Regions from separate parts of the Peribacillus sp. NPDC101481 genome, predicted to be linked through region 2. Evidence: a T-box and tRNA genes for the amino acid it is inferred to sense, from the RefSeq annotation. Region 2 holds a T-box; the other regions hold tRNA genes.

Region 1 (8,070 bases), on a different contig from region 2:
CCAGCTTTGACAGCCCAATGGGAGCAAAAGTTAACTGCGATAGCAAAAGGAAAGCTGCCAAAGCAGGCCTTTATCGGCGATATGCGCACTTATGCCAAAAATATCGTCCTTGAAATCAAAAATAGTGACCAAAAATTCAAGCATGATAACGTGTCAGGTACGAAATGTCCTGATTGCGGCAAGCTGATGCTAGAAGTGAATAGTAAAAAGGGAAAAATGCTTGTCTGTCAAGATCGTGATTGCGGCCACAAAAAAAGTGTTTCACGTGTAACAAATGCCAGATGCCCGCAATGTCATAAAAAGATGGAAATGCGCGGTCAAGGAGAAGCACAGACATTCACCTGTAAATGTGGTTTCCACGAAAAACTTTCTTCTTACAATAAACGTAGAGGGCAAAATAAAAATCAAAAATTATCCAAAAATGAAGTTTCCAATTATATGAAAAAGCAAAATAAAGAAGAGCCGATCAATACTGCATTGGCAGATGCCTTGGCAAAACTGAAATTCGATAAATAAAGGAAAGAGTCCTTCACTTTTAGTTCCAAGGTGAAGGGCTCTTTTTTATGGAGTTAATTGCATGGAGCAGGTATGGGGAAATTTCCTTGTCGGCAGGCCCGTCTTTCCAGACAACAAGGTTGCAGCTTTATGAACGCAAAATTAGTATAAAAGAAAAAGACGGCAGAAAGGGATGGAGCGCTCGCTCCATCCCTTTCCATATATCCTGCATCTGTTAAATTTCATTCAGTACGGTGCCATGTAATTCATATTCAAGTGTTTTGTCAGTGTGTGTGTGTTTATCCGAATCTACTCGTATGAGCGTACTGAATGGCTTCTGATCACCCGGACTGAAAATTGCTTCATCATTCTCTGGATTCCATAGGCTGTAAATACTCATGATCGTATCCTCCTCCTTTGGATGAGAAGACTAGTAATTCCCATATTTGATTATCATCCATCTCTTCAATTGACTCTAACGCTGATCACCGGGACTAAACACCGCTGCGTCATTCTCTTTGTTCCATTGGCTTCTGATTGTACTCATCATGCACTATCATCTCCTTTGGTGAGAATGTCTTACAGTATTTATATACCCGGATGGGACAGGATAAAACATATATTTTTAAAAAAACATGATTATGTTTCTGAATAACAAGTTGTAACATGCCGAGTTTGCGTCTGCTTCCAAATATCCATAATGCCCCATGGTGGACTGACGTTTTTTCATAAAGTAAAGTTCTGCTGTAGGCTTCGTGCCCAGGCAACGACATTTTCTGTAAGGGGCCTTGGTTGAAAAGTTGGAAAAAAATCCGTATTTGTGAAAATTAAAGAACCTTTTCTACTATGTTGACAAATCATTATTGTAAAGTGATATAATTTTAAATTGTATGCATGACAAAAGGTAGGAGATAGAATCAAATGAATCAAAAATTAATTAATACTGAGAGTAAGTTCAGACCCGAAATCGAAGGGTTACGTGTTGTTGCCGCACTGCTGGTGGCGGTTTATCATATATGGCTTAATCGTGTTTCTGGCGGGGTTGATGTATTCTTTGTAATTTCAGGTTTTCTTATTACTACTTCAATTGTTTCCACAATTAATCGAACAGGGGAATTTCGTTTTCTTCCATATGTTACCAAATTAATGAAAAGATTACTTCCTTCTGTATTTTTTATTCTTGCAATTGTTCTGGTTTTAAGTTGGTTTTTATTACCTAAATCAATTTTAGATAAAACTATACATGAAGTATTTGCCTCCATGTTTTTCTATCAAAACTGGCAACTTGCTTTTTCGAGCACGGATTATTTAGATTCCAGTCAAATGAAAACACCTGTTGAACACTTTTGGGCTTTGTCTATACAGGGACAATTTTATATAATTTGGTTTTTATTATTCACTTTGATTTTATTTTTAATAAAAAAATATAAATTAACTAAAGTTAAAACATTAATTAATACGATTTTAGGAATATTATTTGTTTCTTCTTTTATATATTCCATATATTTAACCTCTGTCAATCAGCCATGGGCTTATTTCATAACGATGACACGTGTGTGGGAATTTGCTTTAGGCAGTTTGCTCTGTATCAATTTATCATCAATTAAGGTAAATAAATATATAGCAACAGTGATAGGGTGGCTTGGATTAATCGGTTTAATTTTAACGGGAATAGTTTTCAATGTATCTGAAATGTTTCCGGGGTATATTGCCTTATGGCCAATGACCTGCGCATTATTCATTGTTTTGTCTGGTACACGCGATACAAAATATGGTGTCAAACGCTTTTTAGGTTCACCCGTAATGGTGAAGCTAGGTGGAATCGCTTTTGGAATCTACTTGTGGCATTGGGTTTTATTGGAGTTCTATCGTTATAATGTCCAAGAAACTCCAGGATTCATCGTCGGAACTCTTATTATCATTTCATCAATTGCCCTTTCTTTTTTTATGACTCGATATATAGAAGAACCAATCCGAAGCTCAAAGGACAACAAATTCTCATTCAAGAGACTCGGGATAATGGGCAGTGTGAATGTACTCTTGATTGCATCGCTTTTAATTGGAGTATATATAGATAAAAATAGGCTGGAAAATAATATAAACGATAAAAATTATCCAGGAGCGTTAGCTGTAAAAAACCCTGATGATATACCTGATCAGGAACCAATTCCATCATATTCTGAAGTCTTTGATGATTTACCACAATCGCATTTGGACGGCAGTAACCAAGGGTTGAAGGAAAGTGACTTGAAAATTGGGGAATATGGCGAAACTGAAAATTACGATGCTACAATTGCCCTGATCGGCAGTTCCCATTCAGAGCATTGGTTAGGTGCCATATTAAAAGCTACAAAAGATGATAATTATCGTGTATTGAATATGACCCGTTCAGGTACACGTTTTTCAACAGGTTATACGGATGATGATTTGAAAGGTATCTGGGTCAATAATGTTCTCGATTATCTAAAGGATGCAGATGTAGATCTTGTCATTTCTCACGCCACAGCTTCTGATACGCCCAATAATAAAATACAACAACAGATGGTTGATCAGCTGCAGTATGTTAAAGATGAATATGGTATTGAAGTGTTAGCGGTTCGTGATGATCCAAGATATAGTTTTAATGTACTGGAATCATTAGAAACACATGGAATAGAAGAAACAACAAAAAAAATGAATTCAGTAGATAATCAGAAAGACGAAAGCTTTTGGAGACAATTTGAAAAAGAGAATAAATCATTGCATAAAATTGACTTAACAGATTACTTTAAAGTGAACGGTGAATTTCAGCCCATTATTGGTAATGTTATAATTTACCGGGACAATAGGCATTTAACGAATACTTATTCTGAAAGTTTCGGACCTATTTTTGATGAAAAAATCAACGAGATAGGCTTAGATAGAAAGTAAGTATAGCTAAAGGGAGTTTTGTTTGGGTCTATTGGTTATCTGTATATAAAAAATCTGAGTTCTGTGTTTCACAGGGCTCGGATTTTTTTTATGAACTTGTTTAACCGCCCCATAAATCACAGAAAAAAACCCTGCTACTACGCGGAAGAACCGCATTGTAACAGGGTTTTTAGTTAGCGTCCCAGATAGGAATCGAACCTACGACCTACAGCTTAGGAGGCTGTCGCTCTATCCTGCTGAGCTACTGGGACATATAAAAAGTCGACGACTTATTTATTATATTTCTTATAGGCAAACTTTTCAAGCTAATAGCACATACTTATTAAAAAAAATCCTCATAAATGCTTAACAGGTCACTAAGCTCTCGTCTTTCCCTTTTTTTCATTTAATGGAATACTTTATTAATCACTAGTTTTCTGGTACTATTTTACTATAAGAAAATTAGGAGAATGATAGTGGGGAAATATAGAGTATTAAGGATGGTTGCATTGCTGGGGATTTTGATTTTACCTGCATGCTCACAAGAGATTTTAGAAGGTATAGGCACAAAGACAGCTGCACCGATTGCGGAAGATGACATCGAAGTGGTCGAAGCGGCGGATAATGGGGCAGGGCAGGAATTGGAGGGCCAGATCGATACGGGAGACTGGATAACGGCCGAGCCCGCCGTCCAGCTTCCAATCTTGATGTATCACAGCATTTCTGAAGGTAATCGCCTTCGGGTTCCAAGTGAGGAATTCCGGTCACAGATGGCTTGGCTTCGGGAGAATGGCTACTATACATTATCTCCTGAAGAGGCATTCCTCGTTTTAACCGAGAATCGGATACCAAGTGAGAAGTGTGTCTGGCTTACTTTTGATGATGGCTATACAGATAACTTCACGGAGGCTTTCCCGATATTAAAAGAAAATGATATGAAAGCAACTGTCTTCATGATCGGGAAGTCCATTGATAAAGGTCATCACCTGACTGAAAATCAAATGATGGAGATGAGCAGGAATGGGATTTCGATTGAAAGCCATACTATCAACCATTTGGAGCTGAACCGCATGACGGCAGAGCAGCAAGAAGCTGAAATGGTCCAGTCTAAGAAGCTATTCGACCGTATTCTCGACCAGGACACGACAGTGCTTTCCTATCCGGTTGGCCGGTATAACGAAGAGACTCTCAGGCTGTCAGATGAAGCGGGATACAAGATGGCAGTCACTACCGAACCTGGGGGAGCTTCAAGGGAACAAGGGATGCATGCCCTGCATCGAGTTCGGATTTCACCCGGTTTATCAGTCGATGGGTTTGCGACATTGATTGAAAATGCTTCAAATCATTGAGTGTGGAAGGGTCATTTCGAACCTGTTCAGAAAAATCATATAATAATAGATTCTTACATGGTGTATAATGAAGGCAATGAAAATTATATACATATGAACGATTTGGTGTCGTAATGACTTAAAAGGGAAGCTGGTGAAATGCCAGCGCGGTCCCGCCACTGTATATGGGAGCTGACGGCTGTGTACCACTGTATGAAATATGGGAAGGTGCCGTTGACGATGACCATGAGCCAGGAGACCTGCCAAAATTCGTACACCTGTAACCTACGCGGATGGGAAGGTGTGTGGCAGACCCTAAGAAGTCCGTAATGATATTGTTGCCATACAAGTACCTTCCGTTTAACGGGAGGTGCTTTTTGTTTTGGGTGCATCTTCCGGGATTATTGGGTGAAAGAAATTAAATAAAAAGATTGTGGGGAATGAAAATGAAGAAAATTTTTGGTCTGATATTGTTGATGTTGCTTACTGCAGGCATGATGGTCGGCTGCAGTGGAGCTACTGATGAAGGAAAAGAACAGCAGCAAACGAAACATGCTCAACACGAAGCTTTCCCGATTACGATTAAAGATGCAACTGGGGAAAAAGTAACGATAGAAGAAAAACCGAAGAAAATCGTTTCGTTAATACCAAGTAATACGGAAGTGGTCTTTGCACTTGGTTTGGGTAAAAAGGTCATTGGTGTTTCCGATAATGATAATTACCCGGAAGAAACGAAAGAAATTGAAAAAGTTGGCGGAATGGAAATGAACACGGAGCTGATTGTCTCCATGAAGCCTGACCTTGTTCTTGCCCATGCATCAAGTGCCCATAATTCGAATGAGGGTTTACAGCAGCTTAAGGATGCTGGAATAGATGTCCTCGTAGTCAATGATGCACAAAGCTTTGACCAAGTCTATGAGTCTATTGAAATGATTGGACAGGCAACGGGTGAACATGACAAGGCAAACGAAATCGTTGCGGATATGAAAACGAAGCTTAAGGATATCGAGGAAAAAGCCAAATCCGTAAAGGAAGAGGATAGGAAGACCGTTTTAGTGGAAGTTTCGCCTTCACCGGAAATATACACACCGGGAAAAAATACTTTCATGAATGAGATGCTTACTATTATTTCAGCGGATAATGCTGCTGCTGACTTGGACGGTTGGGCAAAGATTGATGAAGAGTCGATGATTGCTGCAAATCCTGATGTCATCATTACAACTTATGGTTATTATACGAAAGATTCAGCAAATGAAGTGAAGGGCCGAAAAGGATGGCAAGACGTAAATGCTGTTAAGAATGGCCAAGTCTTTGATGTCCATTCTGACTTGGTGACCCGTTCCGGTCCACGCTTGATAGAGGGAGTAGAGGAACTTGCCAAATCAGTCTATCCGAACCAATTTAACAACTAAATGGACGTTTGCCTATTTGATTGCGTTTTTAATTTTGTTATTCGCAATGACGGTAGGCATTTCCTTTGGTTCGGTGTCAGTACCGATTCCCGTACTTTTACAAATAATCGGCAAGGAGATCTTTCATTTGCCGATTTCCGCTGATCCGGATGTGATGCTGACGAATATCGTGATGAACATCCGCTTGCCGCGTGTGTTGCTTGCGGGGTTGGTCGGGGCATCGCTGGCGATTGCGGGTGCGGCATTTCAGGGGCTGCTCCGGAACCCGCTCGCTGATCCTTACACATTAGGTATTTCATCAGGAGCATCGGTCGGCGCCGTATTGACAATATTCTTGAATATATCACTGCCGTTCATCGGTTTATACACTCTTCCGGCATTGAGCATTTTATGCTCAGTGCTCACGATGCTCTGCGTATTGACTTTTGCAAAAAAAATGGATCGATCGATGAAAGTGGAAACGATCATTTTAACGGGAATCATTTTCAGCTCGTTTTTAAGTGCCTTCATTTCATTGATGATTGCGCTGACGGGTGATGAATTAAGACAAATCATCGGCTGGCTGATGGGAAGCGTTTCAATGCGCGGATGGAATTATATTGCAATCATTTTGCCGTTTTTTATCATTGGTTCGTTGATCTTGATCATGAATACAAGCGAATTGAATGCGATGACTTTCGGGGAAGACCGGGCAAAACACTTAGGTGTGAATGTTAAGCGGCGGAAAATGTGGATCTTGATAGCCGGTTCGACATTGACAGGGGCAGCGGTAGCCGTTTCAGGGGCGATTGGCTTTGTAGGATTGGTCATTCCTCATTTTGTCCGAAAGATATGGGGACCTGATCATAAACATTTGCTTCCGCTGTCATTGCTGATAGGAAGCGGATTTTTAATTTTGGCAGACTTTGTAGCACGGACGGTCATTGCCCCATCGGAACTGCCGATCGGGGTTATCACCTCACTTATCGGGGCACCTGCATTTGCGCTGATTTTATTAAAGAGACGGAGAGAAGGGTAAAAACGAATGCTTGAAGTTAAAGGGTTAACAGGTGGATATGACAACAAAGCTGTTTTGGACTCTGTCTCTTTTGATGTACATAAAGGAGAATTATTCGGGATTCTTGGGCCTAATGGCAGCGGAAAAACGACGCTCTTAGGTATGCTTAGCGGGGTGCTCGATTATAAGGGCGGAAGCGTACGGATAAGAGGTAGGGATTTGAAGGATTATTCGTCAAAACAACTTGCACAGGTCATTGCTGTGCTCCCTCAACATTCCTCATTAGCTTTCTCCTATACAGTAAAAGAGACGGTCTCACTTGGGCGATATGCCCATCAATCAGGTTGGTTCCATAGTTGGTCCGGAGAAGATGAATCGATTGTCCAACGAGTTATGGAACAAACGGGCGTAGCCGATTTTCAGGATCTGCATTTTGAACGATTATCAGGAGGGGAGAGGCAGCGGGTACTGCTGGCACAGGCACTAGCCCAAGAACCCGAAATCCTTTTTTTGGATGAACCTACGAATCACTTGGATCTTTCCTATCAAAAAGACCTTCTTGATTTAATGAGGAAAATGGCAAAAGAGCAGAACTTGACCGTTATTTCAATTTTCCATGACCTGAATTTGGCTGGGTTATATTGTGATCGGCTGATGTTGCTTGAGAAAGGGAAAATTCAGGTTGTTGATGTGCCGAATGAAGTGCTTCAACAGGAACGGATTCAGGGTGTATATCATACGACGATCGAAAAACATCCACATCCCGCCCTTCCGAAACCGCAGATGTTCATCGTTCCGGAAAAGCATGGCCATGATACTATTCCATTGGAAATTGATGAATCCTATCTGACAGTCGGACCTGAGATGATTCAATTGGATTCGCCGATCCCGCTTAGAACGATGTCTTCCGGAGTGACTGGTTCGGGGACGGGCTGGCATAAATATTTTG
Region 2 (8,070 bases):
ATTTCTTTATCCATCCCTTTTTTCCGCCAAGCAATTGGACCTGGTAGTAATAATCCGGAACCTTCAATTTTTGGCCCACTTTAAGGGTAACCGAACCTAAGTTATTTAATTTCGTCAATTCACTTGTTGTTACCTTGTATTTAGTAGAAATCTTCCACAATGTATCTCCTGATACAACCTTATGAATCTTATATTTCTGGGGAATCTTCAGGTTTTGGCCGACAGTTATTTCGGAAGATGTTAATTTATTTTCTTTTTGTAGCGCACTTACTGTAACACCATATTGATTTGCTATTTTCCATAGTGTGTTTCCAGTCTTTACTTTATGAATGATGGGCCCAGCGGAATCCCCTACTGAAGAAGAAATGACGGGAAACGCCTCGCCCTTTTTTAAAGTCTTTAATAGAGTAGAACCTAATTTAGGAGAACTAAAAACTTTTGTATTGTCCACTTTAACAGAACCTATGTATTGGGTTTTACTTGATGAATGACCACTGGTTGGAAAGAGACACATACAAAGAAGGATTAACATAATAAAATATCCAAAGAATTTTTTCACAATTTTTTTATTCCCCTTTGTAAAATTTAACTTTACTAGTTTACTATGGAGAATAGCTTTAAAAATAGAGGTACATTGTGGAAAGGCATTTCTAACCTCGTGTGGGTTGAATTAATTCATGTGTAGGTCGAATTATTCGCTGTAGGTCGAATTAATTCATGTGTAGGTCGAATAATTTCGCTGTAGGTCGAATTAATTCATGTGTAGGTCGAATTATTTCGCTGTAGGTCGAATTAATTCATGAGTAGGTCGAATAATTTCGCTGTAGGTCGAATTATTCCGTATGAAGACCGTTAATTCGTAAGTTCTAGTCTATATATGAAGAAGGGGAGATTTCATATGTCACATTTTGCATTACAGTTTCATGATTTTAACGCATGGGCAAACGAACAAATCTTTAACCGCTTAAAAGAGCTTCCAAAGGATGTTTACCATCAAGAAGTACAAAGTGTGTTTCCATCGATATCGAGTGTGATGGCCCATGTGTATCTTTCCGATCTGGGGTGGGTGGAGGTTTTTTCCGGTAAAAGCATGAAACATGCATTGGAGTTGGCTGAACAACTGAAGGAACAAACAGAGTCAAAGGAATTAGAGGAAATGGAGGCCATGTTTTTTGAGTTGTCCGGTCGGTACAAATCGCTGCTTAGCCAAAAAGAAAATTTAGATAAGCCTCTTATAATTGAGAATCCAGCTGGCGGTCTAATGAAAACAGGTGTTGCCGAATTGATTCCGCATGTCGTGAATCATGGAACATATCACCGTGGCAATATCACAGCTATGTTGCGACAAATGGGTTATGCCTCTACTTCAACGGATTACGGTCTTTATTTATTTGTTAAAGGAGAGTAACTGGATTTCATTTGCTTACTGCTGGGACTTTTAGCCTGACATGAAAAATTGACAGTCCTGTTCTTAATGTGAGGTTACCTGTCATTTTGAAGATAATGAAATCCTATACATGTGAGCAGGTTAACCGGTTTTTACTGGTTGGCCTTTTTTACGTTTGCAGCTGGAAATGACTAGTACATGACATTTGTCATCTTCTAGTCATGACACCTGGTACTAATAATTTCAGGTTGATTTCTTTATACTATGTAATAACGACAAATAAAAGGAAGTGCAATTGAATAATGACCTTGCAAAATACGAAGAACTTGAAAAAACAAATTGCTCCTTTTGAACAATCAACGACAAAGCAAAGTATATGGCAGATCATCAATACCTTGGGGCCATTCATTATTTTATGGTACCTAGCATATATAAGTCTTTCCGTTTCTTATTGGTTAGCTTTAATTCCAGCTGTGTTTGCTGCTGGCTTCTTGACAAGAATATTCATCATATTTCATGATTGTACGCATCATTCATTTTTCAAAAACCGCCGTGCGAATAGAATAGTCGGTACAATTATGGGTGTTTTGACTTTATTCCCGTTTGATCAATGGGGACATGAGCATTCTGTTCATCACGCAACAAGCGGTAATTTGGATAAGCGGGGTACAGGGGATATTTGGACCCTTACGGTCGATGAGTATTTGGCTGCACCGTTTAAACTTCGTTTTGCCTATCGTTTTTACCGCAATCCAATTGTTATGTTTGGTTTGGGTCCGATTTATGTTTTCCTTCTTAAAAATAGATTTAACCGTAAAGGCGCTAGAAAGAAGGAAAAAAATAATACGTATTTGACGAATGCATTAATCGTCGTTTTAGCGGCATTGCTTTGCCTGGCAGTAGGCTGGCAGTCGTTCCTTCTTGTACAAGGTTCCATTTTCATGATTTCTGGTTCAGTCGGCATTTGGCTGTTTTACGTCCAGCATACATTTGAGGACTCTTATTTTGAAGAAAATGAGGAGTGGGAATATGTATTGGCAGCAGTGGAAGGAAGTTCTTTTTATAAGCTTCCAAAACTGATGCAGTTCCTCACTGGTAATATCGGTTACCATCATGTTCACCATTTAAGTCCAAGGGTACCTAACTATAAATTGGAAATGGCGCACAATAATACGCAGCCTTTAGAGAACGTTCCAACGATTACTCTTGCGACAAGCTTGCGCTCACTCCGTTTCCGTTTATGGGATGAGGAATCCAAGAATTTTATCGGTTTCAAAGATATAAAATATTTAACGAAAAAAAGCGTTCCCGCTCAAGTGAAATCTGAACTGTAACGTTCAGTATCATTCCAGACTCCCTTAATAATCCTCGGATTTGGGGGAGTCTTTGCTTCATATAAGGAACTCGATAAAGGAGAGAACTTAAAATGATTCGAATTGTCATTGCAGAGAATCAGCAAATGCTGTTAGAGGCAATAAGTTCTCTACTCAATCTTGAAGAAGATATAGAAATTGTCGGGCAAGCCGGTAATGGAGTAGAAGCGGTGGCCCTTGTACACCAATTACAGCCTGATGTGTGTATCATGGATATGGAGATGCCTGTAATGAGCGGACTTGAGGCAGCAGAAGCATTAAGGTCAATTGGATGTAAAGTGGTCATTTTAACGACATTCCGAAGAACTGGTTATTTTCAACTCGCAATAAAGGCTAATGTAAGTGGTTATTTATTGAAGGATAGCCCGGGTGAAGAGTTAGCTTGCTCGATTCGCAGCATAATGGATGGCAAGCGAATATATTCCCCAGAACTTATAGATGAGACTTCCAGCAATAATGGCCGGGAAATGGGAGTGTTAGGTTTGTTAGCCGATGGTCAATCAAAAATTGAGCCGTCAAATCAGCAAAGCGGCACAATTGGGACAGTAAGGAAATATTTTTCCACCATCAAAGATAAAATGAAGTTACCGGCTGGTTAGGATTTGTTTCTTAAATCCTGTTGACACGTTTTTTTAAATTGTGTACGATGGATTAAATTATAATATTGAAAATTCTGTGATGAAGAGAGTAGTTCATTTTGAAATGGCAAGCGAGTTAGGGATGGTGGGAGCCTAATGCAGGACGGATGAATGAAGCGCACTTTGGAGAAATTTCTTGAACCGTTTAGTAGGGAATATCGGGGAGTCACCTCGTTAACAATGGAAAGTGGTCACAATTTGTGGCAACTAGAGTGGTACCACGGGAATTCATGCTCTCGTCTCTTATTTAGAGGCGGGGGCTTTTTTGTTTAGGAGGGAAAATGACGATGAATAAACCAATTGCAGAATTGATTTCAACTGCTTTGAACAATGAAATGCCAGCTAGTGAAATAGAAAAATTAATGGAAAAGCCAAAATTGATGGAATTAGGCGATGTCGCCTTTCCATGCTTTACTCTTGCGAAAAAATTCAGAAAGTCGCCTCAGGTGATTGCGTCTGAAATAGCCCAACAATTAAATAGTAAGTTGATCCAAGAAGTGAACGTTGTGGGTGGTTATCTGAATATCTTCGTCAATCAACAGCTGGTGACGGAAAACGTGCTGCAAACGATATTAAGTGAAAAGGATCAGTATGGTTCGATGCAGCCTGTACAGGAAAATGTCGTGATTGATTATTCCTCCCCGAATATTGCCAAACCTTTTTCCATGGGGCACTTACGCTCAACGGTCATAGGGAATGCACTGGCTAACATCGCCGAAAAAAATGGCTACAATGCTGTGCGTATTAATCATTTAGGAGATTGGGGCACGCAATTCGGCAAGTTGATTGTCGCATATAAGCTGTGGGGCGACAAAGAGGCAATCGAAGCTTCGCCGATTCAGGAATTATTGAAGATCTATGTGAAGTTCCATGATAGAGCCGAAAGTGATGAATCGTTGAATGAACAAGCACGAGAAAGCTTCAAGTCGCTTGAAGATGGGGACGAGGAAGCACTGGCATTGTGGAAATGGTTCAGGGATGCGTCTCTAAAAGAGTTTGAGACGATTTATGATTTATTGGGCATCCGTTTTGATTCCTATGCCGGCGAAGCGTTTTACAATGACAAAATGGATGCGGTTGTCGGGGAACTAAAAGAAAAAGGCTTACTTACCCTATCCGAAGGTGCCTATGTCGTGCAATTGGAAGATATGCCGCCTTGTTTGATTACGAAAACGGATGGTGCGACACTTTATGCCACGCGTGATTTAGCTGCCGCCATGTATCGTAAAAAACAGTATGAGGCGAAGAAAACATTTTATGTTGTCGGAAACGAACAATCCCTGCACTTTAAACAACTCTTTAACGTCATTGAAAAAATGGGGTATGATTGGTCAAAAGATTTGCAGCACGTAGCATTTGGCATGATGTTAAAAGATGGTAAGAAAATGTCGACTCGTAAAGGGAAAGTCGTGCTCCTTGCGGATGTATTGGCAGAGGCGATCGAAACTGCGAAGCGCAATATTGAAGAAAAAAATCAAGCGCTTGAACAGAAGGAACTGGTTGCAAGACAGGTCGGTGTCGGAGCGGTAATTTTTAACGATTTAAAAAATAACCGCATGAACGATATTGATTTTTCATTAGAACAAATGATGAATTTTGAGGGAGAAACAGGTCCATATGTACAGTACACATATGCGCGAATTTCCTCATTGCTTGAAAAAGGTGAATTTAACGAGCAGGCCATCCATTTTGACGCTTTAGGTGAATATGCGTGGCCAGTCATCCAGCTGCTGGAGCAATATCCGAGCATTGTCCAAAAATCGTTTGAACAAGCCGACCCATCACAAATCGCGAAATTCAGCTTGCATTTATCGCGTGCATTCAATAAGTATTATGCACATACAAAAGTTCTAGTTGAAGACGAATGGAAACAAATGAAACTCTCATTCGCTTTTTCCGTAGCGATTGTATTGAAGGATGCGCTAAGTTTATTGGGAATTTCCGCGCCGAAAAAAATGTAAAGGTAAAATGAAAGAATCCATTTTGAACTTTCAAAATGGATTCTTTAAAATCTTATTCAATGACATCGAACCATAAGGGGGATTTATCATCAATTTCACCGTTGTAATTGATCGTGATTTCTTCGCCAGCCTTTATGTCTTTATGTGCATAAAAGTCTATCGTTAAATCATCTAAATTATTATCATACTTCGCATTCGGAGTGTATGAATGATTGAATAGCGATCCATTTCCTAAGGCAATGGCCGTTTCATCGTCATCTCCCCAATAGAAACAGTGATGAAAGAGTGACGTTTTCTTTAAATATTTCCATTCTCTTTTGGGTGAAATGATGACAGGTGATGCCTCAATGAGTTCATCCTTTTTAATATCCCTTACCGCATATATTCCCCTGCCGTATTTCCCCGTATTTTTAATACAGATTGGTGATACGGCCTCTATTGCTTTTTTCCAGTCCTGCTTGGCTTTCAGTTTTGTTTCGTCTAGGTCACCAAGATGCTTATTTAAGTAATCACTGCGATTGCGAATGAAATCGAAGATGAATTCTGGTTCCTTGTCAAATAGATCCACTTTATTCTTTTTATATGGATCAAGAAGGATGTGGGGGCGTATCGCCTGGTGCAGTGATAATACTTTATTTTCCATGTGATTCACAGTAAATGTGGTTTCCAATTGTTCAACCAAGAGGTCTTTGTAGAACTTGCGGTATTCCGGAACCTGCAATAGAAGATAACTAAGGTGATTTGTCCTTTTTCCTCCAATAGGGACATATGTGTGTTCCATGATCCCGCCACTGACTTTGCGTCCCCAAGTGGCATCATAATCCCAAGGAATGATTTCAAATAAGTTTGTTTCACTATTGCGATATAATGCATAGTTATGAGTGAAACCGTCGTTATTCATTGAACATACAGCTCCAGCCAGCCAGCGTAAGTATTTATGAATATCAAGATGCTGCGAGACTTCTTCAGGAAATTTGGCAAGCGGGGTGGTATTGATTTTTCTGATCAATTCAATAAGGTATTCATCGTCGGACGGTTTTCCAAACGCTTGTTTATAGCCTGATACAAGGGAATCTTTCGGTTTCCCATCCCTTTCCAATGAAAAGTTGGCATGATTGTTGACTGCATAATAAATGGGACCGGTAGGAAGTCCTCTTTTTTCCAAAAAGAATTCATCAACGGACTCCAGTTGTAAATATACCCCTTTACACGAGCCGTTACGATATAAGTCAATATGCTGACTATGGGGGGAAAGAACTCCAAGGTCTTGGAAGTAATCGAGTGAGAGTTTATTGCGAATGAGGGAAGGATCTTTGTATTCGGCATTGAGATGGATTTTGTGGGCACCAAAGAATTTTTCTGGCTTGATGAAATCAATCCAATAGGATCTTTTCCTGAATTTTCGGGTATAAGAGCCCCGATAGGCAATATCGATATCATAAATGTCGTTTTCCACTTTCAAATAGGCGGGAATGGGGTCATTACTCCATACGTCCGCACGTAAATCTTCTAGATCTTCTTCTTCAATCATTAAGAAATAAGATGGAATATGATAAGGCATACACTCACCTTCCTTTCTTGAAGATGTATTATGGTCAAGCGCAAACATGTAATGTATGAAAAAATTCAACTTAATCAACCAGAGATTGATCAAGTTGAAGCTTTTTAGATTTAACTATCTTCTTCTTTTTTTCTTTCCACTTCCAGTGGATGTACTAGATGTAGATGAGCTGCAAGTAGATGAGCTGCCAGTAGATGTGCTGCCAGTAGATGTGCTGCAAGTAGATGTGCTGCCAGTGGATGTGCTGCAAGTAGATGTGCTGCCAGTGGATGTGCAGCCAGTGGACTTGCTGCCAGTGGACTTGCTGCCAGTGGACTTGCTGCCAGTAGATGAGCTACAGCTGCTGCTGCTACAGCTGCTGCTGCTGCTACTGCTACTGCCAGATGAACCGCCTTTTCCTTTTTTTCCTTTCGGCATAAAGACCCCTCCTTTAATAAGGTTAATTTCATGATATGCAGTATGGTACAAACTTGAACACTGGTTAACGACAAAAGGGCTAATAAAAATGGCGGAGATTAAAATAGTAATGTAGAGTTATGGCGGGTCACTTCAATTAGAGTGTCTGCCTTTTCTGAAATGAAAAATGCCCCTTACTCCCAAATGGGAATAAAGGGCATGTACCGTGAACTTGTCACGGCGATCATGAATTAATAAGCCAAGCTGAATAGGGCTTTGATGTGTGATAGATAGCGAACATTACTTGCTTCTTTCATCAATGTAGCCGGAAGTCCTTTAAGGGACGTGTTATTGGCCCCAACCGTTGCCACCGCATCCTTACGGCCAAGGCTCGCAAGCGTACCTGAGTTTACAGGCGAAAATGCTTCAAGTTTCTTGCCTTCAAAGGCTGCAAATAGGTTGTAACCAACAAGCTCACCCATTTGCCAAGCATTTTGAGCAGTAGGAGCGTATGGCCGGCCGCCTTCTGGAGGGAAAGCCACGGCACTGTCGCCGACAACGAATACGTCTTTATGGGATTTGGATTGCAAATACTCATTAACGGTTGCTTTGCCGCGATCCACTTCAAGGCCTGATTCGCCTACGATAGGAAGAGCCGCAACTCCGCCTGTCCAAACAAGCGTATTGGCCGTTATCGTTTGTCCATCTTTCAATTCGATTTGATTGCCTTTAACACCCGTTACAGGCAGACCTG
Region 3 (8,070 bases), on a different contig from region 2:
AAGACTTCCATTTGGAAGTCTTTTTTTCTTGTCTTGAACAGACGGTGTTAGTATCGATACGGTGATTATGAGACATATGACAGATTCATATTTTGGAACAAGAATTTCCCTATCAACATAAAGCCTGCTTTCAAGAAGTGCGAAAGGGTTATGGACGAAGATGTAGATGATTTCATCGGAAGACAGAAAGAAGGTTCAAGGATCTGGCTTGTCGGCAGTGCAGAATTAGTGGGTGATTTCATAAGGGAAACGCAGGTGGATGAAATGATTCTGTCCATCATTCCGGTTATATTGGGGAATCGGATTCGATTGTTCCATTCAGGTAGTCCCGAAATCCCAGTGAAGCTGACAAACGGGTAAATTGCCCAGCCCCATTATCAAAGAGAAAAATAATTGGTCTATTTTCCCCTAGGGCTCGTATAAATAGGAGTACAAACTGTCCTAGGAGTGATTTTATGTCCAATAAATCAAAAGTAACAATGGCTGTGACCATTCTGGCATCTTCTTTTTGGCTTTCAGGCTGTGGATTATTTGGCGGTGAAGAGAAAAAGGAAATAGATCCGCCGAAGGATGTTTCATTAGTCGAGGATGAATCTTCATTAAAAGAAACAGAAATGAATGGTGAGGAAAAGCCCGCGACTGATGGAGAAGAGGGCGCTGTTGAAACGAAAACAGTGAAGACGGAGTTATATTTAATTGATAAAAGCGGGTATGTGGTTCCACAAACATTGGAACTTCCTAAATCGGAAGCTGTCGCCAAACAGGCTCTTGATTACCTTGTCACTAACGGACCTGTCACGGATAAACTTCCGAATGGATTCAGGGCCGTCATTCCTGCCGATACCCAAATAAGCGTGAACATTAAAGACGGAGTGGCTGTGGCGGACTTTTCGCCGGAGTTCAAAAATTATCAGAAAGAGGATGAACTTAAAATCCTCCAAGCCATTACATGGACACTGACACAATTCGACTCGGTCGAGAAAATCCAAATGAGAATTAATGGGGAAGATATATCCGAAATGCCTGTCAATGGCACACCGATAGATGAGAATGTCTCAAGGTCGTCAGGAATCAATATCGATACGAGTGACGTAGTCGACATTTCCAATACCAAATCACTGACCGTTTATTATGTAGGCGGTGACGAGGAGTACACCTATTATGTTCCGGTGACACGCAGGATCAGCGAAACGGTGTCTGATAATGTAACAGCGGTCATTCAGGAATTAACGAAGAGTCCTTCAGGTTCAAGCCTGCAAACAGGGTTCATGAGTGATGTAGCTTTACTTGACGAGCCTAAAGTCGCAGAAGGTAAGGTCAGCCTCAATTTTAATGAAAATATCCTTGGAAGCTTTAAAGAGAAAAAGGTATCACAAGAAGTCCTTGATGCCTTGGTCCTTTCCTTAACGGAACAGAAAGGAATTGAAAGCGTTGAAGTGCAAGTGCAGGGCAGCGCAGATGTTCTTAATGAAGAAGGCAAGAAATTATCCGAACCAGTGGTCCGTCCAGAGAAAGTCAACACAGGTAGTTTTTAAAGAGCAATTTATATCTGGAAATCACAATGAGGCAGCCTGCAGCTGCCTCTATTTTTTATTCCACAATTGTTACCACGCTATTATTGCACCTGTTGTATACATTGTTTTTAGTTGAATACTAATACCGCCGCCAAGCATTTCTAGTATCAAGAGAAAGTTTTTACATAAATAAATTTTTAAAAGGGGAAATTACTTTTAATCGTGTAATTAATGGGGGGATATTATGGATCAAAAGATCATTCAGGCTTTACACATCTATGTTTTAATCATCATGAATACAGGATTCATGGTACATGTCCTACTCCTTCCTAATATATTGACCGCATCACAACGCGACGCATGGATAAGTGTCATAATAAGTGTTGTTCCATGTATCGTTTGGACCCTATTTATTTTTTATATTTATAAAAAACTAGATAAAGAAGATATAATCGCTTTTCTAAAAAAATGGTCTACACCTTTTGTTACATATATTTTCACTATAGCATTTGGGTTGTACTTTATATTTAACGCCTTCATTACCGTCAAGTTTACAGTGATTTGGGCAAAAGCTAATTATACTCATGACATACCGAACATTGTAGTCGTTAGCCTATTCACTTTTATTTGTATTTTTGCAACTTATAAAGGAATACGCACCATAAGTACTTTGGCTCTCCTGTTTCTTCCGTTCGTCACTTTTTTTGGGATATTTGTGGGGCTGGGGAATACGAGTAATAAGAATTACGAATTATTGTTCCCGATATTTGAAAGCGGGTATCGCAATACTCTAAATGGTATTTTGTATACGAGTGCAGGATATTTAGAAATTATCGTTTTTTTATTTTTGACTCCTTACCTGAAAGGTAAGCTAAAAGCCAAGTGGCTTTTATTAGTTAGTGTAATTTTAATCATGCTTACGTTAGGACCCCTGATTGGGGCGATTGCAGAATTTGGTTCCGTGGAAGCAGTTAAAATGAGGAATCCAGCTTATGAACAGTGGAAGCTGTTAAGGTTTGGCTATTATATTACTCGACTCGATTTCCTGTCCATTTTCCAATGGCTTTCAGGTGCCATGATTCGAATAAGTTTATGTTTATTTATAGGATATAAATTAATCTCAAATTCAAAACATCAGAAGTGGATACTGCTCTCACTATATTCATTAATTGTTATTGGAACGCTAATCCATTGGGATGCCACTTCATTTTTTTATTTTATATACAAATATTTCTTTCCGATCAGTAGTCTGTTTCTCTTGAGTGCTGCAATTATACTGTTATTCCTTATTATAAAAAAGGGAAAAGGAAAAGGTGAAACATTATGAGGAAGGGAAAATTGAATGGAACTCCTTCTTGCATTGACCAAATCCAAAAATGGTTCGAACATTCCTCTGATGTTGTTTTAAGAAAAAAAACATTTGATCCTGAAGGTCGTTATTTGTTGGGGTTTTTATATGCGCCAAACTTAGTCGATATGCAATTTATCAATGAAGTGATACTGCCTACAATATCAAAAGCGGTTCAAGAAAATGGGGAATTAACAATTGATCAATTAAGCAATATTATGGAGATCAGTACGCTAAAAAAAGACGCCGATTTAAAAGAGGAAGTAGAAAGCATTCTATTTTCAGGAGACCTAATCATTATTAATGAATCTTCTAATGAAATTTACTATACTCCATTAGCTAATTCCCCTAAGCGTAGTCCGGAAGAGTCCAATATAGAATCTTCCATTCGCGGACCTAGAGATGGATTTATTGAGAATATTTCGGATAACATGTCTTTAATTCGCCAAAGGTTAAAAACGTCAACACTTAAATGCATTGAATATACAATCGGGAAAAGAAGTAAAACCAAAATATTGCTACTTTATATAGATGACATTATTAATCCTTCGATTCTTTTGGATATTAAAAAACGATTGGATTCATTAAATGTTGATATCATAGTCAGCAGTTACCAAGTTGAAGAACTCCTATATGATACTCAACTTTCCATCTTCCCATTAATGGATTATATCGGTCGACCGGACTATGTTGTTGAATCCTTAAATCAAGGACGCTTTGCCATCCTGGTGGACGGGAATCCCACATGCTTGATCGGACCGACCAGTATTAATCAGTTACTTTATTCTGCTGATGACGCACATGCAAGCTTTTTTTACATTAGTTTTATGCGCATCATTCGTGTAGTCGCCTTATTTGTAACGGTTGCGTTACCGGGTTTTTTTATAGCGTTAGTTTCCTATCAATTCGACCAAATTCCCTTTTCGCTTCTTGCGACGATTTCAATCACGAGACAAGGATTACCGATACCTGCTTCTTTAGAGGCATTCATGATGATCATATTGTTTGAACTATTTAAAGAAGCTGGTCTTCGCCTGCCAAAAGCTGTAGGTCCGACGGTTTCTGTGTTGGGTGGATTGATTATAGGTGATGCAGCGATTCGGGCAGGGCTGACTTCACCCTCCATGTTAGTAGTAATAGCTGTTACTGTTCTCTCAAGCTATACCTTAATCAATCAGAATATTGCTGGAAATATCGTTCTTATAAGGTTATTCATATTTGCTTGTTCAGCGTTTTTAGGCTTGTTTGGATTCTTCATGGGAATATTCCTTATCTTGATTGTTGTGGTTTCCTTGGAAAGTTTCGGACAGCCTTTTGTGAATCCATTTTCCAAACCAAATAAATCGGATATGTTAAAAGTCTTATTCAAGCTTCCGTATGGGATGTTAAGGCAGCGGAATCAAGCTATACAGTCCAGTGATAATGAACCGCAAAAGGAGTCGAACAAATGAGAAAGCTAATTGCAGTCATGGTTATTGGCTGTCAACTTTTATTGACGACAGGATGCTGGGGAATGAAGGAAATTCAAGCTCAAACATATGGATCCGCTCTAGGGATCGATTATAAAGAGGGTGAATTCATCTTATACTTTCAAGCGTTGAATTTTGCGGATATAGCAAAACAAGAGGGGGCCACTGCATTACAAGAAAGATCTACTGTTGTCATTGGGGAAGGTAAAGGGGAAAGTATCGAGGAAGCATTTACCGAATTAGAACAACATGCCGCATTACCGCTTTATATCGGGCATATTAACTCCTTCATTTTAAGTGAGAATGTAATCAAGAATAAAATGAAGGATTTCATTGAATATGTAGGAAAAGAGCCCTTATTGCGATACAATTCATGGCTGTTCGTTACGAACAAGGATATTAAAAAGGTGTTTGACAGTGATAGTTTCTTTAATCTACCTAACTTATTCACGATCATTCAAAGGCCAGAGACCGTTATTAACGAGAACTATTTCATTTCCCCGTTAAAATTCAGTGAACTGGTTTCGAAGTTTTATCAACCGGTTGGTTCCATTTTAATTCCCTCTTTGGTCATAAATGAGCATCATTACTCAGAGGGCGGGAAAGAAAAGAAGATACCAACGTTGAATGGCGGCTATGTTTTATCAAAACAACAATATAAAGGGTACGTAAGTAAACAAGATTTGATAGGTTTAAAATGGGTTGAAAACAAGGCGACAGTAATGTTTTTTTCCCTGAACAAACAAAAGGTAAGTGTTGAAATCATGGACCCTAAAACAAACATCATAGTATTGGAACAACAAAAGAAACCCTTATATGACTTAGAGGTTAGAGCAAATGGAATATTGAAACAAAATATAGCTAACTTGGATATGGAAAAAATCGAAAAAAAGGTAGAAACAAAAGTTAAGCATGATATTTTGAAGACATTGGAGACGGGGGAGAAAATCAATACAGACCTATTTAACATAAGTGAAAAGGCATACAGATACCATGTCAATAAGTGGGATAACAGAATTATTAATTCCTTTGATAAGACTTCAATAAATAACATAAAAGTTAATATCCATATTGAACATAGTGAAAATTACAAACGTTAGTTTATAAGTTTCAGGTTATTTCAGATGAGGGAGTTGTGTTAGACTTAACTTATCTGGAAAATTCAGCAGCCGTTATTGATCATGAAAGGCAGCGTTGAATTCGTCCGTTTGGCACTGGAGAATAAGCGGCTTAACATATAATGAGTACAGCAAATTCTTTCTTAGACCGAAAAGAGCTCACATGCCGATAAAATGAAAAAGGGTGAAATGAAAAATGAAGACAGTAATAATTGCAACGAAAAATAAAGGGAAAGCAAAGGAGTTCGAAAGCTTATTCTCTGCTAAAGGATATGAAGTCAAAACACTTCTTGATGTACCGGATGCTCCGGATGTTGAGGAAACAGGGACGACATTTGAAGAAAATGCAATCCTGAAGGCAGAGGCCATTGCCCATCAGCTAGGCCGTTTTGTCATTGCTGATGATTCCGGATTGATTGTAGATGCATTGGAGGGCCGTCCAGGCGTATATTCTGCGCGCTATGCTGGAGAGTCCAAGAGTGATGAAGCGAACACGGAAAAAGTCCTCCGGGAACTGGAAGGCGTGCCAAAAGAGGATAGAACGGCGAGGTTTTATTGCGCATTGGCACTAGCGTCACCCAACCAGGAAACGATTACGGTATCGGGAACGATGGAAGGCTTGATTACAGAACGGCCTTCAGGAGCGAATGGATTTGGTTATGATCCCATCTTTTTTGTTGAGGAACAGGGTAAAACAAACGCAGAATTGACAAAAGAGGAAAAAAACAAAATCAGCCACCGTGCCAATGCATTGAGGGCTCTAGATGAAAAACTTGATCTATTTCTAAAAAGGGAAGAAGGAATGTGACGATGAAAGTGCTAATAATGAGTGACAGTCATGGCTTAACTCATGAAATCAGCATGATTACCGACCGTCATAAACAAGAGGTTGCAGCCATGATCCATTGCGGTGATTCAGAGTTGGAAAGAAATGACCCTCACATGTCGGGGTTCTTAGCCGTACGCGGGAATTGTGACTATGATTCGGCATATCCGAATGACATTGTGGAGAACATCGCAGGCAAGCGTTTCTTCCTTACACATGGACACCTCTATAACATAAATATGACCTTGATGAACCTATCTTATAAAAGTGAAGAGACAGGGGCGGATATTGTTTGCTTTGGTCATTCCCACGCTGCAGGCTCTGAATTGATTGACGGCAAGCTCTTCATCAACCCGGGAAGCATACGTCAGCCGCGTGGACGAAAAGAAAAAACCTATGCCATTTTGGAAATCGGAAATGACCAACTTGAAATCATCTATTATGACCTTGAAGGAAAAATCGTTGAAGAACTAAGAAATGCTTATCAAATGGAATGACTTCATGTATAATGAACAGGAAGCGTTTTTCCCCGCTTCCTGGTTATTAAAAAAAGAAAAAACTTTTTTTGAAAAAGCGTTGACTTTCTTTTGATATCCTACTATAATAAGAAGTGTCCTAAGGGAACAGTTAAGGTAATACATAAGTTTTACCGCAACTTATATCATAAACGTCTCAGTAGCTCAGCTGGATAGAGCAACGCCCTTCTAAGGCGTCGGTCGGGAGTTCGAATCTCTCCTGGGACACTACTAAAAAAAGCCAAAACCTTCAAAGGTTTTGGCTTTTTTACTTTTGGCTTAAGACAACGAGGGTAATTTAAATTTGCTATCCTTTTAACTGTTAAAGTTCGTATGACGACAAGAAGTTTTTTATTTCATATTTATCGCAGGTGGATGACCTTTTATGTCGAACTTGTTATAAATAAGGAGATGTTTAAATGAATAAAGATAGATTATTCAAGTTCATTCAAACTTCCACTCGGGGCAATTTCTTCTCAGTCGAAATAACCGAAGATGGAACAGAAGTGGTCCAATTAGCCAAGGAGTTAGAAAAAGAAGGAAGAATCAAGTTGAGGGAATGCACACGAAAAGAGCAAGGTGTTTATCTGGAAGGGATACTTAAGTTTGTGCCTAGCTAATACTTAAAGAGCTCAACGAAGGACTTATATTAGGAATTTCATATGTTCCACAAACTCAGGCATCCATGATTGGATGCCTGAGTTTGTATCTGAATTTTAAAGCAAAGTTGATTGGAGCCGGTGTGCGAGACTCCTGCGGGGAAAGCGCGTCCAAGGGAGACTCCGCAGGCGCAAAGGGCGCCGAGGAGGCTCCCGGACCGCGGAAAGCGAGTGCCTCGAGTGGAAATCAACGTTCGGATAACAAAAACCAATTATTATCGAGTTTGTCTACAAATTCAGGCATCCATAATCGGATGCCTTTTTTCTATATCAAATTCTATTTAATGTTTGGAGATTTTTTTTAATGATTTCACGGTTTTTGATTATTGCCGTATTCAATTCTTCGACGGGGGAACTTTTATCATCTCCTAAACTAAGCTGCATCCCACTTGATTGGTTTTGTATAAGTAATTCAATCGTATCGCGTAATTCTGGCAGTGATACCTTGAATTGTTCAGATAAATGTTGTATTGCCTTGTGTAAATCGGTGTTATGGATTGATGGAACAATTGCATTGTTTTCATCTTTCAATATATATCCTCCTCTAAAGCTTATTCACGCTTATATAGCATATTATTGGGGAAATTAAGCTTATTATTCAATGTGCTATACGGCATTAGT

The links. The T-box of region 2 lies ahead of argS (arginine--tRNA ligase). A T-box ahead of a tRNA ligase gene usually reads a tRNA of that ligase, here a tRNA-Arg.
Region 1: it has a tRNA-Arg gene. The T-box ahead of argS (arginine--tRNA ligase) is inferred to sense a tRNA for this amino acid. The anticodon was not compared.
Region 3: it has a tRNA-Arg gene. The T-box ahead of argS (arginine--tRNA ligase) is inferred to sense a tRNA for this amino acid. The anticodon was not compared.

The regions. Positions count from the first base shown of each region.
Region 1 covers NZ_JBIWNJ010000003.1:125,331-133,400, forward strand. The annotation lists gene ACIROD_RS19300 (DNA topoisomerase III) at 1-516, shown strand, start outside; gene ACIROD_RS19305 (hypothetical protein) at 731-895, opposite strand; gene ACIROD_RS19310 (acyltransferase family protein) at 1,417-3,405, shown strand; tRNA gene ACIROD_RS19315 (tRNA-Arg) at 3,583-3,656, opposite strand; gene ACIROD_RS19320 (polysaccharide deacetylase family protein) at 3,885-4,733, shown strand; cobalamin riboswitch at 4,820-4,994, shown strand; gene ACIROD_RS19325 (ABC transporter substrate-binding protein) at 5,159-6,124, shown strand; gene ACIROD_RS19330 (FecCD family ABC transporter permease) at 6,087-7,142, shown strand; gene ACIROD_RS19335 (heme ABC transporter ATP-binding protein) at 7,149-8,070, shown strand, end outside.
Region 2 covers NZ_JBIWNJ010000002.1:195,137-203,206, forward strand. The annotation lists gene ACIROD_RS10950 (LysM peptidoglycan-binding domain-containing protein) at 1-451, opposite strand, end outside; gene ACIROD_RS10955 (DinB family protein) at 899-1,408, shown strand; gene desA (Delta(5) desaturase DesA) at 1,690-2,721, shown strand; gene ACIROD_RS10965 (response regulator) at 2,814-3,359, shown strand; T-box leader at 3,427-3,645, shown strand; gene argS (arginine--tRNA ligase) at 3,680-5,359, shown strand; gene ACIROD_RS10975 (SET domain-containing protein) at 5,412-5,828, opposite strand; partial or broken gene ACIROD_RS10980 (CotH kinase family protein) at 5,841-6,920, opposite strand; gene ACIROD_RS10985 (hypothetical protein) at 7,031-7,369, opposite strand; gene ACIROD_RS10990 (NAD(P)/FAD-dependent oxidoreductase) at 7,568-8,070, opposite strand, start outside.
Region 3 covers NZ_JBIWNJ010000001.1:1,300,712-1,308,781, reverse strand. The annotation lists gene racE (glutamate racemase) at 1-2, shown strand, start outside; gene ACIROD_RS06290 (dihydrofolate reductase family protein) at 151-360, shown strand; gene ACIROD_RS06285 (GerMN domain-containing protein) at 456-1,535, shown strand; gene ACIROD_RS06280 (GerAB/ArcD/ProY family transporter) at 1,759-2,841, shown strand; gene ACIROD_RS06275 (spore germination protein) at 2,838-4,313, shown strand; gene ACIROD_RS06270 (Ger(x)C family spore germination protein) at 4,310-5,431, shown strand; gene ACIROD_RS06265 (XTP/dITP diphosphatase) at 5,646-6,257, shown strand; gene ACIROD_RS06260 (metallophosphoesterase) at 6,260-6,772, shown strand; tRNA gene ACIROD_RS06255 (tRNA-Arg) at 6,945-7,018, shown strand; gene ACIROD_RS06250 (hypothetical protein) at 7,210-7,410, shown strand; gene ACIROD_RS06245 (hypothetical protein) at 7,720-7,980, opposite strand.